Lentisphaera araneosa HTCC2155: one gene and its partner. The protein of the gene in region 1 interacts with the protein of each later gene in a pairwise test. Links are inferred from orthologs where the notes say so. Each region holds a gene or a part of one and is shown in the gene's direction. Other genes may lie near its edges.

What was found. Proteins that work in one complex are often made in the same cells at the same time.
Region 2: the proteins of uvrA (region 1) and uvrB interact in binary tests that used the Escherichia coli proteins (3 or more experiments, as listed by UniProt). The link is inferred for Lentisphaera araneosa HTCC2155 from one-to-one orthologs.

The regions. Positions count from the first base shown.
Region 1 is NZ_ABCK01000015.1:104,608-112,737, reverse strand. The notes cover bases 2,901-6,234. They hold uvrA (excinuclease ABC subunit UvrA), read left to right. Parts: upstream 2,901-3,214; coding sequence 3,215-6,034; downstream 6,035-6,234. Other genes in these bases: LNTAR_RS15440 (TIGR02450 family Trp-rich protein), read left to right, coding at 6,031-6,228; LNTAR_RS15450 (hypothetical protein), read right to left, coding at 2,901-3,001. Outside these bases: biotin synthase BioB, read right to left, coding at 1-1,045; LNTAR_RS15455 (SH3 domain-containing protein), read right to left, coding at 1,048-2,289; more of LNTAR_RS15450, read right to left, coding at 2,303-2,900; LNTAR_RS15435 (hypothetical protein), read left to right, coding at 6,610-6,813; LNTAR_RS15430 (cupin domain-containing protein), read right to left, coding at 6,810-7,154; uxaC (glucuronate isomerase), read left to right, coding at 7,340-8,130. UniProt on the Escherichia coli protein: The UvrABC repair system catalyzes the recognition and processing of DNA lesions. UvrA is an ATPase and a DNA-binding protein. A damage recognition complex composed of 2 UvrA and 2 UvrB subunits scans DNA for abnormalities.
Region 2 is NZ_ABCK01000014.1:32,096-37,432, reverse strand. The notes cover bases 1-2,939. They hold uvrB (excinuclease ABC subunit UvrB), read left to right. Parts: upstream 1-448; coding sequence 449-2,431; downstream 2,432-2,939. Other genes in these bases: LNTAR_RS14400 (DUF3500 domain-containing protein), read right to left, coding at 2,840-2,939; LNTAR_RS14405 (DUF3293 domain-containing protein), read left to right, coding at 2,431-2,838; LNTAR_RS14415 (hypothetical protein), read left to right, coding at 1-447. Outside these bases: more of LNTAR_RS14400, read right to left, coding at 2,940-3,808; leuS (leucine--tRNA ligase), read right to left, coding at 3,929-5,337. UniProt on the Escherichia coli protein: The UvrABC repair system catalyzes the recognition and processing of DNA lesions. A damage recognition complex composed of 2 UvrA and 2 UvrB subunits scans DNA for abnormalities.

The DNA.
Region 1 (8,130 bases):
GATTATCATCAATCGAAAACTTTTTAGAGGAAGCTTCATCATCTTCGATATTGAAGGCTGCTTCATTTTCAATTTCAAAACCAGCATCTTTAATGAGACGGAAAACTTTATTTTTGCGATCTCCGCGAGTGACTAAATAACCTTCCACAAAAACTGAGTTGGCGGCGTAGAGTGCAAGACTCTGGAGTCCACGTAAATGACCTTCACGACCACCACCCATACGGATTTCAGCTTTTGGATTGAGGAAGCGGAACAAGCAGAGGATGCGAACGCAACGAATTGGGTCCAGTTGGTCGAAGTCGAAGATGCGATTGCCCTCAACAGGAACGAGAAAATTCACGGGGATAGAAGGAACGCCCAAGCGACGGACTTCGAGAGCAACATCGACGACGTCATTATCGCTTTCACCCATACCAGCAATCATGCCAGAACAGTTCTCTAAACCAGCTTTGCGCGAATTGCGCAAAGTTTCGAGACGATCTTCATAAGTGTGAGTGGTGACGATTTCTGGTGTGTGAGATTCAGAAGTGTTGAGATTGTGATTGAGGCGATCGAGACCAGCATCCTTGAGTTTTTTTGCTTGTTCGTATTCAACGAAACCGGCAGATAAACAAGTCTTAATTCCCACTTCATCCTGGATTCGCTGGATGATATTTGCGAACTGATCCGTTCGTTTGTCATTTAAACCCGTACCAGACGAAACCATGCAATAACGGTAGACACCGCGCTCTTTGGCTTGACGAGCTTCTTCAACAATCTCGTCTTCTGGCTTTAAAGCATATTTATTGACGGGGAGGTCTGAATCCTTTGATTGTCCACAGTAACCACAGTCCTCAGGGCAGAGGCCATTTTGAACATTGTTGATTTGGTGGATTTTAACTTTCTTACCAAAAGTTTTCATGCGAACATCGCCAGCAGCAGAGGCGAGTTTGAGAAGGTCAATTTCTGGGGATGCAAGAATTTCTAAGCATTCTTCACGGCTAAAGTCCTCATTAGCGAGAGCTTTACTTGTCCAAAGTTGGTATTTATTTGACTCTGAAGTCATTGTTACTTCCTAATGATTTTATATTTGTCCATATGGAAAACAGGACGAGACCAGCCTTCCTTACGTTTTTTTATTCCAGTCATGGCGATCTCCTGCTCATACAAAGTGTGCAGGTTTTCTACCTTGCCGATTACATAGCACAGAGGATAATACTCTTTGTCAATTTTTACAGCCAAAGCGAAATCAACTATTTGTCTATCTTCTTCTCGAACTGGCATGATGATACCTTTGATAGCCGTTTGCCCTTGCTGGACAAGGAGTTCAATCTCATCGATATTCCCTAATTGAGCAGTGATTTCTTCTGAGGCTTGGATTTCGAATTCATCTCGGCTGATGTCATTTTCAACATTGTTGACCACTTCGATTTTTTCTTTGCCTCTTAGGATATCTTCATTTTTCTCATAAATTTCTTTTTCAGCTTGGTTAATTTCGCTGATTTTGTTTTCATTATTCTTTTTTAACTCAGTTAATTTCTTCTCAAGTTCGTCACGCTCTTTTTCGGCTTGTGCGATCTCATCACGAAATTGTTGTTCGATTTTTGCGAGTTCAGCACGTCGCTCATCAAAGTTATAACTCTTTTTAATGGCCGCATTAACCTCTTTACTAACTTCATTGTCAGCAGTTGGATTCGCTGGTTTTATGGGGATAGCCTTAATATCCTGAGTTTCAGTTTCTTCGACTTTTGCGGTCTTAGTTTCAGTTTTATCTATTTTGACAAATTGTTTGCTGACCCAAGCGTTCATCCAGGGTTGAGCTTTGATTTTTAACCAAGTATTATTTTTGCGATAAAGGACTTCAACTCTTGCTCCTACGGGCGCCGTGCCCAGTGGAGAAAATTCAATTCCTGCTCCTGCATAGGCTTGAACATTCTTAGGCTTTACTTTGCCTTCTTCATCAACGTGCTTGGCAGCAATCCACGCTGAGCTGTGTTCGGGGGCAACAATTTGTAGCCAATCATCAGTTTCTTTAATAATTTCAACTTTGCTATCGCGTTTGATGCGATCAATAATTTCAAAACGAACAGAAGGGCGGGCGCGAACATTGAGGCGATTTGTAATAACCACCCCCTGTTGACGTTCGAGGACGATTTTAGCAGGAGGCTCAACTTTTTCTTTTATTGGAGCGACTTCGTTTACAGCTTTTGGCTCAGTCTTTGGAGCTTCAATACCTTCAATGACAGGCTGTTCGTTGGCAAGGCTAAATAAATTTAAAAGTAGACAAATGGATAATAAAATATATTTCATGGTTTAGGGAATCCTATTTGAGGATAAGTAAGGCAAAGCATAGAGTCGCGAGCTCAAGGTATTCTCGGTGACTATTGATTTGGTCTTCGAATTCTAAGTTTTGCAGTTTAGTTTTAAGGTAGGGAGAAAGGAAATAGATGCCTGCAAAGCAGAGGGCTACGGGAACGATCTGTTCAGTAAATAAACAAGGAATGACGGCACAGCCAATCGTTAGGTAGAGGCACATATTTTGAATGTTGGCATCTTTGTTTTTGAGTTCTGCTAAGAATCTAACACTTAAAGTATATGCAGGAAAAAGAGGTACGAGAATGAGCCACCAACTTAAGCCTTTATGGAGTAGATAGGCAATGGCGGCTAAGCGGAATAAAATAACAATTTGAGTGATGGCGACGGGGGCTTGAGAAAGCTTCAGGTCATGGGCTTTGTTGATGGAGTTGCCAAAGTTGAGTATTTGGAAATTATTTGACCAAGATAAGAGGGCGTTGATGATAAAACTTCCAAGAATCACGGCACCAGCATTGGATTGTTGCTGGAAAAATAAAATAATCTGCGCACAGAGCCAGAGCGCAAGGCCATTGATAAATCCAGCGATGGGAAGGTAGACACAGTTTTCACAGTTAAATTCACTGACTTGATCGCGTTTGTGTCCAGAGAAGATTGCCCATGCGCGCTGTAGTGCTTCTAGGTGGCTATTATTTTCGAAGGTTTTCAAGATTTGCTATCTCCATAATGTTTCGGCTAAGTTAGCACGAAGAGCTTTTTTATCACCTAAAGAATTTCTCGCTTTATTGAAAAAAGCCTAGAAAGTCAGCAGTCTAATCACTTCGAGATGACAAATTAATCTTTACATGGCCTTTTTGCGCTGGAGAATTGATATATTCAGCCAGTCTTCCATATTTAGTGAATTAAATTTAAAGGACTTCAAATGGAAGATATTTTTATTAAAGGGGCTCGCCACCACAATTTAAAAAATGTGGATGTGCGAATTCCGCGAAATAAGCTAGTGGTTGTCACCGGCCTGAGTGGTTCAGGTAAATCATCTCTCGCTTTTGACACGCTCTATGCTGAAGGGCAAAGACGTTATGTGGAGAGCTTGTCATCTTATGCACGTCAATTCATGGATCAGATGGAAAAGCCGGAAGTAGAGCAAATCACGGGGCTTTCACCCGCTATTGCCATTGAGCAGCGTGGGGGCGTGGGTAGTCCACGTTCGATTGTCGCAACAAGTACTGAAATCTATGACTACTTGCGATTGATGTATGCGCATGTGGGTAAACGTCATTGTCCTCAATGCGGTGAACGAGTTCAGAGTCAGAGTGCCGAAGCGATTGTGCGCAAAGCGCAAAGTTTTCCTGAAGAGAAAAAAATGCTTATCCTCTCTCCCTTAGTTGAGGGAAGAAAAGGTGAACACAAGGAAGTTTTTGAAAAAGCCGTGCGCGACGGTTTTGCTCGCGTTCGCGTAGATGGCGAAATGTGTCGTTTAGAAGACGTGCCCAATTTAGATAAAAATTTCAAGCACAATGTCGACCTTGTTGTGGACCGTATCAAAACGGGCTCAAAGAGTAGTCGTCTGACTGATTCAGTGGAGACTGCGCTCACTTATGGTGGCGGCTCGATTATTTTTCAAGTAGAAAATGAGCAGGGGGAATGGGATGAACACAAGCTTTCAGAACATTTAGCTTGTGATGCCTGCAATATAAGCTTTTCGGAACTGCAAGCACGTGACTTTTCATTCAATAGTCCCTATGGTGCTTGTGGAGAATGTCATGGTTTAGGGTCTGTTCAGACTCTTGATATCGACATGATTGTTCCCGATAAACGCAAGCCAGTGAAAGATGCTTTCCCATTCTGGAAAAAAGGTCCTCGCCGCTTGGTTTTCTACTACAAGAATTTACTTGAGTCAGTTGGCAAGGCCTATGACTTTGAACTGACCACTCGCTTTGAAGACTTAAGCGAGAAACAACGTGATGTCTTGCTTTACGGTACCGGAAAAGCTATCCGCATGGTGTATAAGAATGCTGGACGTTGGTATGATGTCAATAAACCTTTTGAAGGTGTAGCGCGAAATATCACTCGGCGCATGAATGAAACGGGTTCAGATCGTCAACGTGAAAAAATTCTTAGCCTCATGGTTCGACGCGAATGTGGATCATGTCACGGGGATCGCCTCAAACCGGAATCATTGGCGGTCACTGTCAAAGATATGCCCATTAACCATTTTTTACGCATGTCGATTGCGGACGCCGCAGAATTCATCCAGAATCTAGACTTTAATGAAACCGAAAAAGTCATTGCAGGAGAAGTGAGTCGCGAAATTGATTCACGCTTAGGTTTTCTTAACGCTGTAGGTCTTAATTATCTCAACCTCAATCGTGAATCTTCTTCTCTCTCTGGTGGGGAAGCGCAGCGAATTCGCTTAGCGACTCAGTTGGGGGCGGGCTTAGTGGGAGTTCTCTACATTCTAGATGAACCGAGCATTGGTTTACACCAACGCGATAACGACAGACTTTTAGCTACCCTAGAACATTTACGTGGTTTGGGAAATACCGTTGTTGTTGTCGAGCACGATACAGACACCATTTTACGTGCGGATTATCTCATCGACATGGGGCCCATGGCAGGTCGCTTAGGTGGTGAAATTGTTTTTGCAGGTCCGCCAAAAGAAATTATGAAAGCCGATACACTTACGGGCCAGTACATGAGTGGCAAGAAGGAAATCGCGATTCCCGCAAAGCGAGAAAAGGGCAATGGTAAGAGTATTAAAATTAAGGCTGCGGCAGAGAATAATTTACAGAAAGTGAATGTGAGCGTGCCGCTAGGTAAATTTGTCTGTGTGACGGGTGTTTCGGGTTCGGGTAAATCAACACTTGTTCACGAAATTCTCAAGAAAAGTATCAACAAGCATTTAGGCATTGGGCGTGAACGTCCAGGAAAAGTTCGTTCGGTTGAAGGTCTAGAAGAAATCGACAAGCAGATCGTAATTACGCAGTCACCCATTGGCAAAACTCCTCGATCAAACCCTGCGACGTACACGGGAGCTTTTGATCAAATCCGAACTCTTTATGCCTCCACACCAGATGCAAAGGCACGGGCTTATAAACCGGGACGCTTTAGTTTTAATGTCAAAGGTGGCCGTTGCGAAGAGTGCAAAGGCGATGGTTATCGCAAGATTGAAATGAACTTTCTTCCGGACGTTTTTGTGGAATGCGAAGTTTGTCGCGGGCGTCGCTACAATACCGAAACTTTGAGTGTGCTCTACAAAGGTCGCAGTATTGCCGATGTTTTAGAAATGACCATTGACGAAGCCTACGAGTTCTTTGATAAGGTGCCGAAGCTCAAAAAGATTTTGGGGACATTAGAAGAAGTCGGTTTGGGTTACTTACACATGGGACAAGCGGCAACGACTTTATCGGGTGGTGAGGCCCAACGTGTGAAATTAGCTTCTGAACTTTGTCGTATTCCACGTGGTCATACGATGTATATTTTGGATGAACCGACAACGGGTTTGCATATAGCCGATATTGATCGACTCTTACAAGTACTTCATCGTTTGCGTGATGCAGGTAATAGTTTGATTGTCATCGAGCACAATTTAGACGTTATCAAGACTGCGGACTGGATTATAGATATGGGACCTGAAGGCGGTGCCGGCGGCGGTCAAGTTATGGTCAGTGGGACACCTGAAAAAGTTGCGAAGTGCGCAGCATCATTTACGGGTCAGTATTTGAAGCCCATACTGAAATGATGGATTTTAAGCACCTTTTAGACTCCAAGTGGACGGCGGTCGAAATTATTGATCGTCAAAAGCATTTTACGGTGATTGCTACGAATGAGAAAGCAAAAACGGCTCAGCTCAAACCTTTATTAAAAGGTAAGAGCCGCGCCGTTAGTTTAGTTGAGTTGCGCAATCCGCAAAAATGGCAGAGTGGCTGGCTTTAGAAATTAAAAAGGGACGACTTCAAAATTTGTGTTAACGTAGATTTTCTCTATATAAAATCTGTCATCAAGATCCTCATGGCTTAACTGGTCTTGCTCTTCCCTAACACAAGAAAAGCAAAGAAAGCAGATAAATAGTAAGGCCAATATTATTTTTACGCTCAATTTCATACACTAAATATCCTAATCATAAGTAATCAATTGAGTGTACTTCAATAAAGCTCAATGAGACAGAAGTTATTTTCTTTGGAGATCATTGATCTAGTCAATAATTATAGATCTATTTATCATATATCTTAATAATTATATTTATCCTCGCTGAAAAGAAGTCATTGAGATCCAAAAGAAATGGATTAGATTGACTTAAATTATGAGGAAATAGATATGTCCAATCAAGGTTCTACAGGAAATGTTTTAGCTGCGATCTGTAGCTTTTTTATCCCCGGACTAGGTCAATTAGTCCAAGGGCGCTTAATGAAAGCCGCCATCCATTTTGTTTTATGTTCTTTACTTTGGATTATTTTGTTGGGTTGGATTGTCCACATTTGGTCAATTTGGGATGCAGCCTGCTGGAAACCTAAGTCTTAATCAAAGTATTCGTCGTCGGGGTCGAAAGCGGGAACGGGGATATTGACTATTTTCATTTTACCAATGGCGCTATGACGGCAACCTGGTTTGATTAGTATAGTTGAATCCTTGCGAACGGGGATGAGTTCGCCATCGAGTTCCATGTGACCTTCACCTTCTAAAATGAGATAGATTTCGGTCATCTTTTTGTGGTAGTGCAATTCTGAATCTTGCTTAATGTCAACCATATGAATGCTGGCAATTTGATCGGGGTCATCTGTAAAGGCGCGACGTGTGGTCCCGCAAGGGCAATTCACTGTATAGAGCTCATCAAAATTCACCACAGAATAATTTTTATCCATAAATCAACCTTTTTGTTTTTAAGGTACAATGGTGTTTAATTGCATGCAAATAATTCAAATACTGGATTTTGAATAAATTTGCCTAAAAGGAATAATTGCGTAAAAACCTATATAATTTCGTATTTTGCAAATTGTGAATTTGTCCCACTATCTTTAGTTTAGCTCAAACAAGTAAGGATTAAGAAATGAAAAAATTTATGGATGACAATTTTCTGCTGAGTAACGCGGTGGCAGAAGACCTCTATCACAATCATGCGGCTAAAATGCCTATTATTGACTACCACAACCATTTACCTCCAGAAGATATTGCTAGCGACCGTTGTTTTGCCAATATGGCAGAGGCGACTTTAGAAGGTGACCATTATAAATGGCGCGGAATGCGCAGCAATGGCATTGAAGAGCGCTTCATCACTGGCGATGCCAAGCCAGAAGAGAAGTGGCAGAAATGGGCTGAGACCATTCCTTTCACCATGCGCAATCCCTTGTATCACTGGCAGCACCTTGAACTGCAACGTTATTTTGGTGTTAATGATTTACTCAATGGTGATAAGGCCCGAAAAATTTATGAGACATGTAATGAACAACTGGCGAATCAATCGCATTCCTGTAGGAATTTGCTAAGACAGCAAAATGTCGAGGTTTTATGTACGACTGATGATCCAGCGGATAATTTGCAGTTTCACCAAGTTTGCAGTGAAGAAATCGAAGACTTTAAAGCTTTGCCAACTTTTAGACCTGACAAAGCTTTAGCTCTGGATGATTTATATGCTTGGAATGAATGGATTGATAAACTCGCACAGATTGCGGATCAAGAAGTCAAGAGTTTTGACGGTGCCTTACAGGTGCTCAAAGATCGCCACAACTATTTCCACGAACGCGGTTGCCGCCTCTCGGATCATGGTTTACCAAGAGCTTATTACACGGACTATACGGCGAGTGAACTTGATGCGGCCTTCGCAAAAGCTCGTGCCAAGAC
Region 2 (5,337 bases), on another replicon or contig:
TCGTGGTTAAATTACTTGAAGATCTATAATGGCTTCACGGCATCAAAATCAGATTTTTACAAAAAAAGCTTTGAGAATCTTGAGAAGTTTTATAGCAATCAAAACAATCCTTTTTCCAAATTAGTGGGCCATGGTATTGGTGTTTATGATCTTGACGAAGTCGATGTGATAGTGATGCAGAACCTTGAAACATTCCCCTTGGATTTACGTCAATACCCCACCTTAGGTTCACTAGATACGGCGAGCAAAATGGGGTCATACGTTAAGTTAGAAGCTAGAGAGGAAGCTACTGAGTTTGTTCCCGTTTATGCACGCCCATACAAGTCTATAGAGTGGAAGCATAATCAATTGCGCTTAGATGGCAATTTTAATTCCACAGGGAATAAGTGCTTCACTGGTGTGGATTACTTGATTGTGTACTGGATGTGGAGAAGCTTTAAAAAGTAATATGGAAGTTCCCTATCAGTTAAAGTCAGATTTTGAACCCGCAGGGGATCAACCTGAAGCCATAAAGAAATTGCTCTCGGGACTTGAGTCTAGTCAGCAGTTTCAAACGCTCCTTGGTGTTACTGGTTCGGGTAAGACTTTTACTGTGGCCAACATCGTAGAACAGGCTGGGCGCCCCGTTTTGATACTGGCTCAAAATAAAACTTTAGCGGCACAGCTCTTTAGTGAGTTTAAGCATTTCTTTCCAAAGAATCGAGTTGAGTATTTTGTCTCTTACTTTGATTATTACCAACCCGAAGCCTATATCCCGCAAACGGATACTTATATTGCCAAAGATAGTTCCGTAAATGATGAAATTGAGAAATTCCGTCTTTCCGCTACCTGTTCCTTACTCGAGCGAAGGGATGTGATAGTGATTGCCTCTGTGTCTTGTATCTATGGCTTAGGTGATCCAGAAATGCTAACGCGCATGAGTGTGAAGCTTGCTGTGGGAGATGAAATGGATCGCGACGAACTCATACACTTATTAATTGAGAGCCGCTATGAACGCAATGATACGGCTCCGAGTCGCGGTGAATTTTCGGTCAGCGGTGATGTGGTCAATATTTTTCCTTCATACAAAGACGATTATATTCGGATAGAGTTTTTTGGTGACGAAATAGATGAGATCAGTTTACGAGATGAATTGAATCACAATGTCTTAGAAGGCATGTCACATACACTTATTTTCCCTGCATCACACTTTGCCACATCGAAAGATCGCTTAGAGAAGATGGTGCCACAAGTTCTTGAAGAGCTCGATGATCAAGTGTCGAAATTTGAGAATGAGGGCAAATTGGTTGAAGCACAACGAATTTACCAACGCACCAATTACGATATGGAAATGGTTGCTGAGCTTGGTTATTGCCAAGGTATTGAGAACTACTCACGTTACGTCACGGGACGGCCGATTGGTTCACGCCCTTTTACATTGATCGATTTTTTCCCCGATGATTATTTAACTATTGTCGATGAGAGTCACGTCACCATCCCACAATTTAGAGCGATGTATAACGGCGATAAAAGTCGTAAATCAAGCCTCGTTGAACACGGCTTTCGTTTACCTTCCGCATTGGATAACCGTCCGATGAAATTTGAGGAATTTGAGGCAAAAATGGGACAGACAGTTTTTGTTTCTGCGACTCCCGCAAATTATGAAATTGATAAGAGTTCGGATGTCGTTGAGTTAGTTGTACGTCCTACGGGCTTAGTGGATCCAGTCGTAGAAATTCGTCCTCTTAAAGGGCAAGTGGATGATTTGCTTGCCGAAATAAGGGATCGCTCGAAAAAGAATGAGCGCGTTATTGTGACTTGTTTGACCAAGAAGACTTCAGAAGATCTAAGTGATTATTTACAGGATCTAGGAGTTAAATGTACCTATATTCACTCGGGGATTGACACAATTGAAAGAATTGAAATCTTGCGGGAACTTCGTTCGGGAGAGATTGATGTGGTAATTGGTATTAATCTACTGCGAGAAGGTATGGACTTACCTGAGGTTTCTTTAGTAGCCGTTCTCGATGCAGACAAAGAAGGTTTTTTACGTTCGACTACGGCTCTTTTGCAGATCGCTGGCCGTGCCGCTCGAAATGCCAATGGTTCTTGTATTCTTTATGCCGATACAATGACTGGGAGTATGCGACGTTTTCTCGATGAAACGGGCAAGAGACGTGAGAAGCAAATGCAATATAATGAGGAGCATGGCATAACTCCTCAAACAATTATTCGTAAAGAGCAGGAAAGTTTATTCTCAGGAGGCAGTAGCGTTCCCGGTAAGCGTAAAAATAAAAAAGAGTCTATCCTCGAGCTCCGTGAAGAAGATATTAGTGAAGAGCTTTTACGTGATTTAAAGAATGAAATGATTAAGGCTGCAGAAGCTTTGGAATTTGAACGCGCCGCTGAATTAAGAGATAAAATTAAAGAACTCAAAGAAAAGCTGTATTAATGGATGATTTAATACAGGCTTATAAAGAGACGGATTACTTGGTTCCCGAATTCGATTTATGTATCAAAATCGATCAATGTGGTGAGGACCTCTTGAGCTTTTGCGATAGCCGCAAAGTTGAATCGTGGGCATTGATTACCGCTCATAACCCTTACTCAAAACTTTTGTCAAAAGAAGAGAACCAAAAGAGAAATGAAGCTTTATCAGCGGACCTAAAAGCTTACAAATATCACTTTGCTCTAGGAAAGGGGCGAGATACCGATTGGCCAATTGAAGATAGTTTTTTTATCCTCAATATAACTTTGGAACAAGCCTTGCTGTTAACGAAAAAATACGAGCAGAATGCCATGGTCTATGGCCTAAGGCAATCTGCGGCAAAATTGATTTTGAATAAAGACTTTAAGTAGTCTACTTACCACCAAAATCAGATTTACGACTACGCCAAATTTGGTGAACGTGATTAACGGGAGTCTTTTGAGTTCCATTTTGCGTATTGAACAAGAGAAGAACTATATCGCTACCAATAATTTGATAGTGGTGAGGCTCCTGCAAGTTAGTTCCCCCGTAATAAGTAAAGCGTATATTATTTTTGTCTTGCTCAATTTCTTTCATGACTTGAGAAGCATAATGCTCATTGAGGTCATTAATATAAGCTTGGTTAATGAGTGTCATTAAAGCTTGCTGCTGAGAAGCCTTGAGTTGGGGCCACTTAATTCCGTCCTTATCGTATTCGCCTGGAAAAGCTTTCTTACCTTCTTTCATGTCGCGCATTTGAACTTTTTCTTTGTGCGCTAAAGCTTTTTGTTTAGAGTCAAAAGACTTAACTAAGTCAAAAGCTGCGTCTTCCGCAAACGCGAGGGGGCGTTCACCTTCTTTAAGAGTAGAACTTGAGTTCTTGAATATTTTTGCGGGATTCGCACCAAAGAAGAGGGGGGTGCCACTAATGAGTTCTTTATCATTAAAAGTGAAGTTCACAGAGATATGATGACCTTCAAAGCTAAAGCCCCATTTTCCTTGATTCATTTTTCCAAAGAGCGTGAAGTAGAATTTTTTTGGATCGCGGTGATCGCCTTCAACTTCTCTTAGGATTTTTTCCATTTCAATAACGGCTTTAACTTTGTTGATTCCTTGTTTGGAAAAAACGTGTGCCATAATATGAAACATCTCATCGCTTTGTTCTTGGCTCATTGCGGAAATCGCTAAGCCCTTACGTTCTTTCATGGGAACGTAATGCCATTGAGTTCGCTCAGAACTATTGAATTCTTTACTTACGAGGGCTTTTTGTTCTTCGTTCAACTCTTGGTACCACTCGTCAAAGCCGTGGCCAAAAAGAGCACTATTGAGTGTAAACAAACTTAAAAGAAATAATTTTTTCATGACAAACTCCGTTTATATTTTTTCACAATACGCTTCTTTCTCATGAATATTAACAGAGGAGCAAGAAAAAAGGTCATAAGTTTGAACTTATGACCTTTTTGACAAACTCTGAATAGAGTTTTACGTAGCGACAATATTGACTAATCGACCGGGGACAGCGATGATTTTTCTCACTGTTTTACCTTCGATACGCGATTTTACATCATCGTCAGCTAAAGCAATCTCTTCGAGCTGTTTAGCATCTGCATCAGCAGCTACCTTCATGCGCTTAACTGGTTTGCCTAGAACTTGCACGAGAATTTCTACTTCAGAGAGTTTGAGGAATTCTTCTTTATATTCAGGCCATTGAACATAAGCAATGGTCTCTGTGTGTCCAAGTTTCTCCCAAAGCTCTTCAGCGAGGTGGGGCGCAAAGGGTGAGAGGATAGTTACAAAATCTTCGATAGCCGATTTTGGTATGGCTTTGAGCTTACTGAACTCATTAATGAAAATCATCATTTGTGAAATGGCTGTATTGAAACCGAAACTTTCGATATCTTCGCCCACTTTCTTAATGGTGGCATGAAGTGTACGGCGAGAGTCTTCGCTCAGTTCAGCGTCATCAGAAATACTTGAATTGAGTTCGCCATTTTTATCGACGACAAGCTTGTGACAGCGCGTTAGGAATTTGTTGATCCCATTGATACTGCTAGTGATCCACAGTTTAGAGTCGGCGAGTGCACCCATGAACATTTCGTATAAGCGCAGTGAATCAGCGCCAAATTCTTTAACGATATCATCGGGATTAACCACGTTAGAAAGAGATTTTGACATTTTGCCAGCCATCTGTTCGAGTTCCTCACCCGTATCTTTATGGAAGTACTTCTTTGTTGAATCGAGTTCCATATTAGAAGGTACTGCATCGCCGTTTTCGTCTACGACAAGGTCAGTGCCAACCCAGAATCCTGCTTTGTTTTTGTATGAAACGGCCAGGATCATACCTTGGTTAAAAAGCTTTTGGAAAGGTTCTTTAACAGAAACAATTCCGAGATCAAAAAGAACCTTGTGCCAGAAACGAGCGTAGAGTAAGTGTAAAACTGCGTGTTCAGCACCACCGATGTAGAGATCCACTGGCATCCAGTACTTTTCTATCTCGGGATCAAAAGCCGCTTCACTATTGCCTGCGTCAATATAACGAAGGTAATACCAGCAAGAGCCTGCCCATTGTGGCATGGTGTTTGTTTCACGACGACCTTTCATTCCTGTTTCAGGGCAAGTGTAATCGAGCCATTTAGTAGCGTTGGCTAAAGGAGACTCACCAGTTGCAGAAGGGTGGATGTTTTCCATTTCGGGTAGACGTACAGGGAGTTCGTTTTCAAGAGTTTTGATGGAACCATCTTCCATGTGGACAATTGGGAAGGGTTCACCCCAATAGCGTTGACGAGAGAAAATCCAGTCACGAAGACGGTAGTTTGTTTTTTCTTCACCAAGGCCTTTGCTCACGAGCCAGTCAGTTGCCTTGCGTTTGGAGTCTTTCACTTCCAAACCAT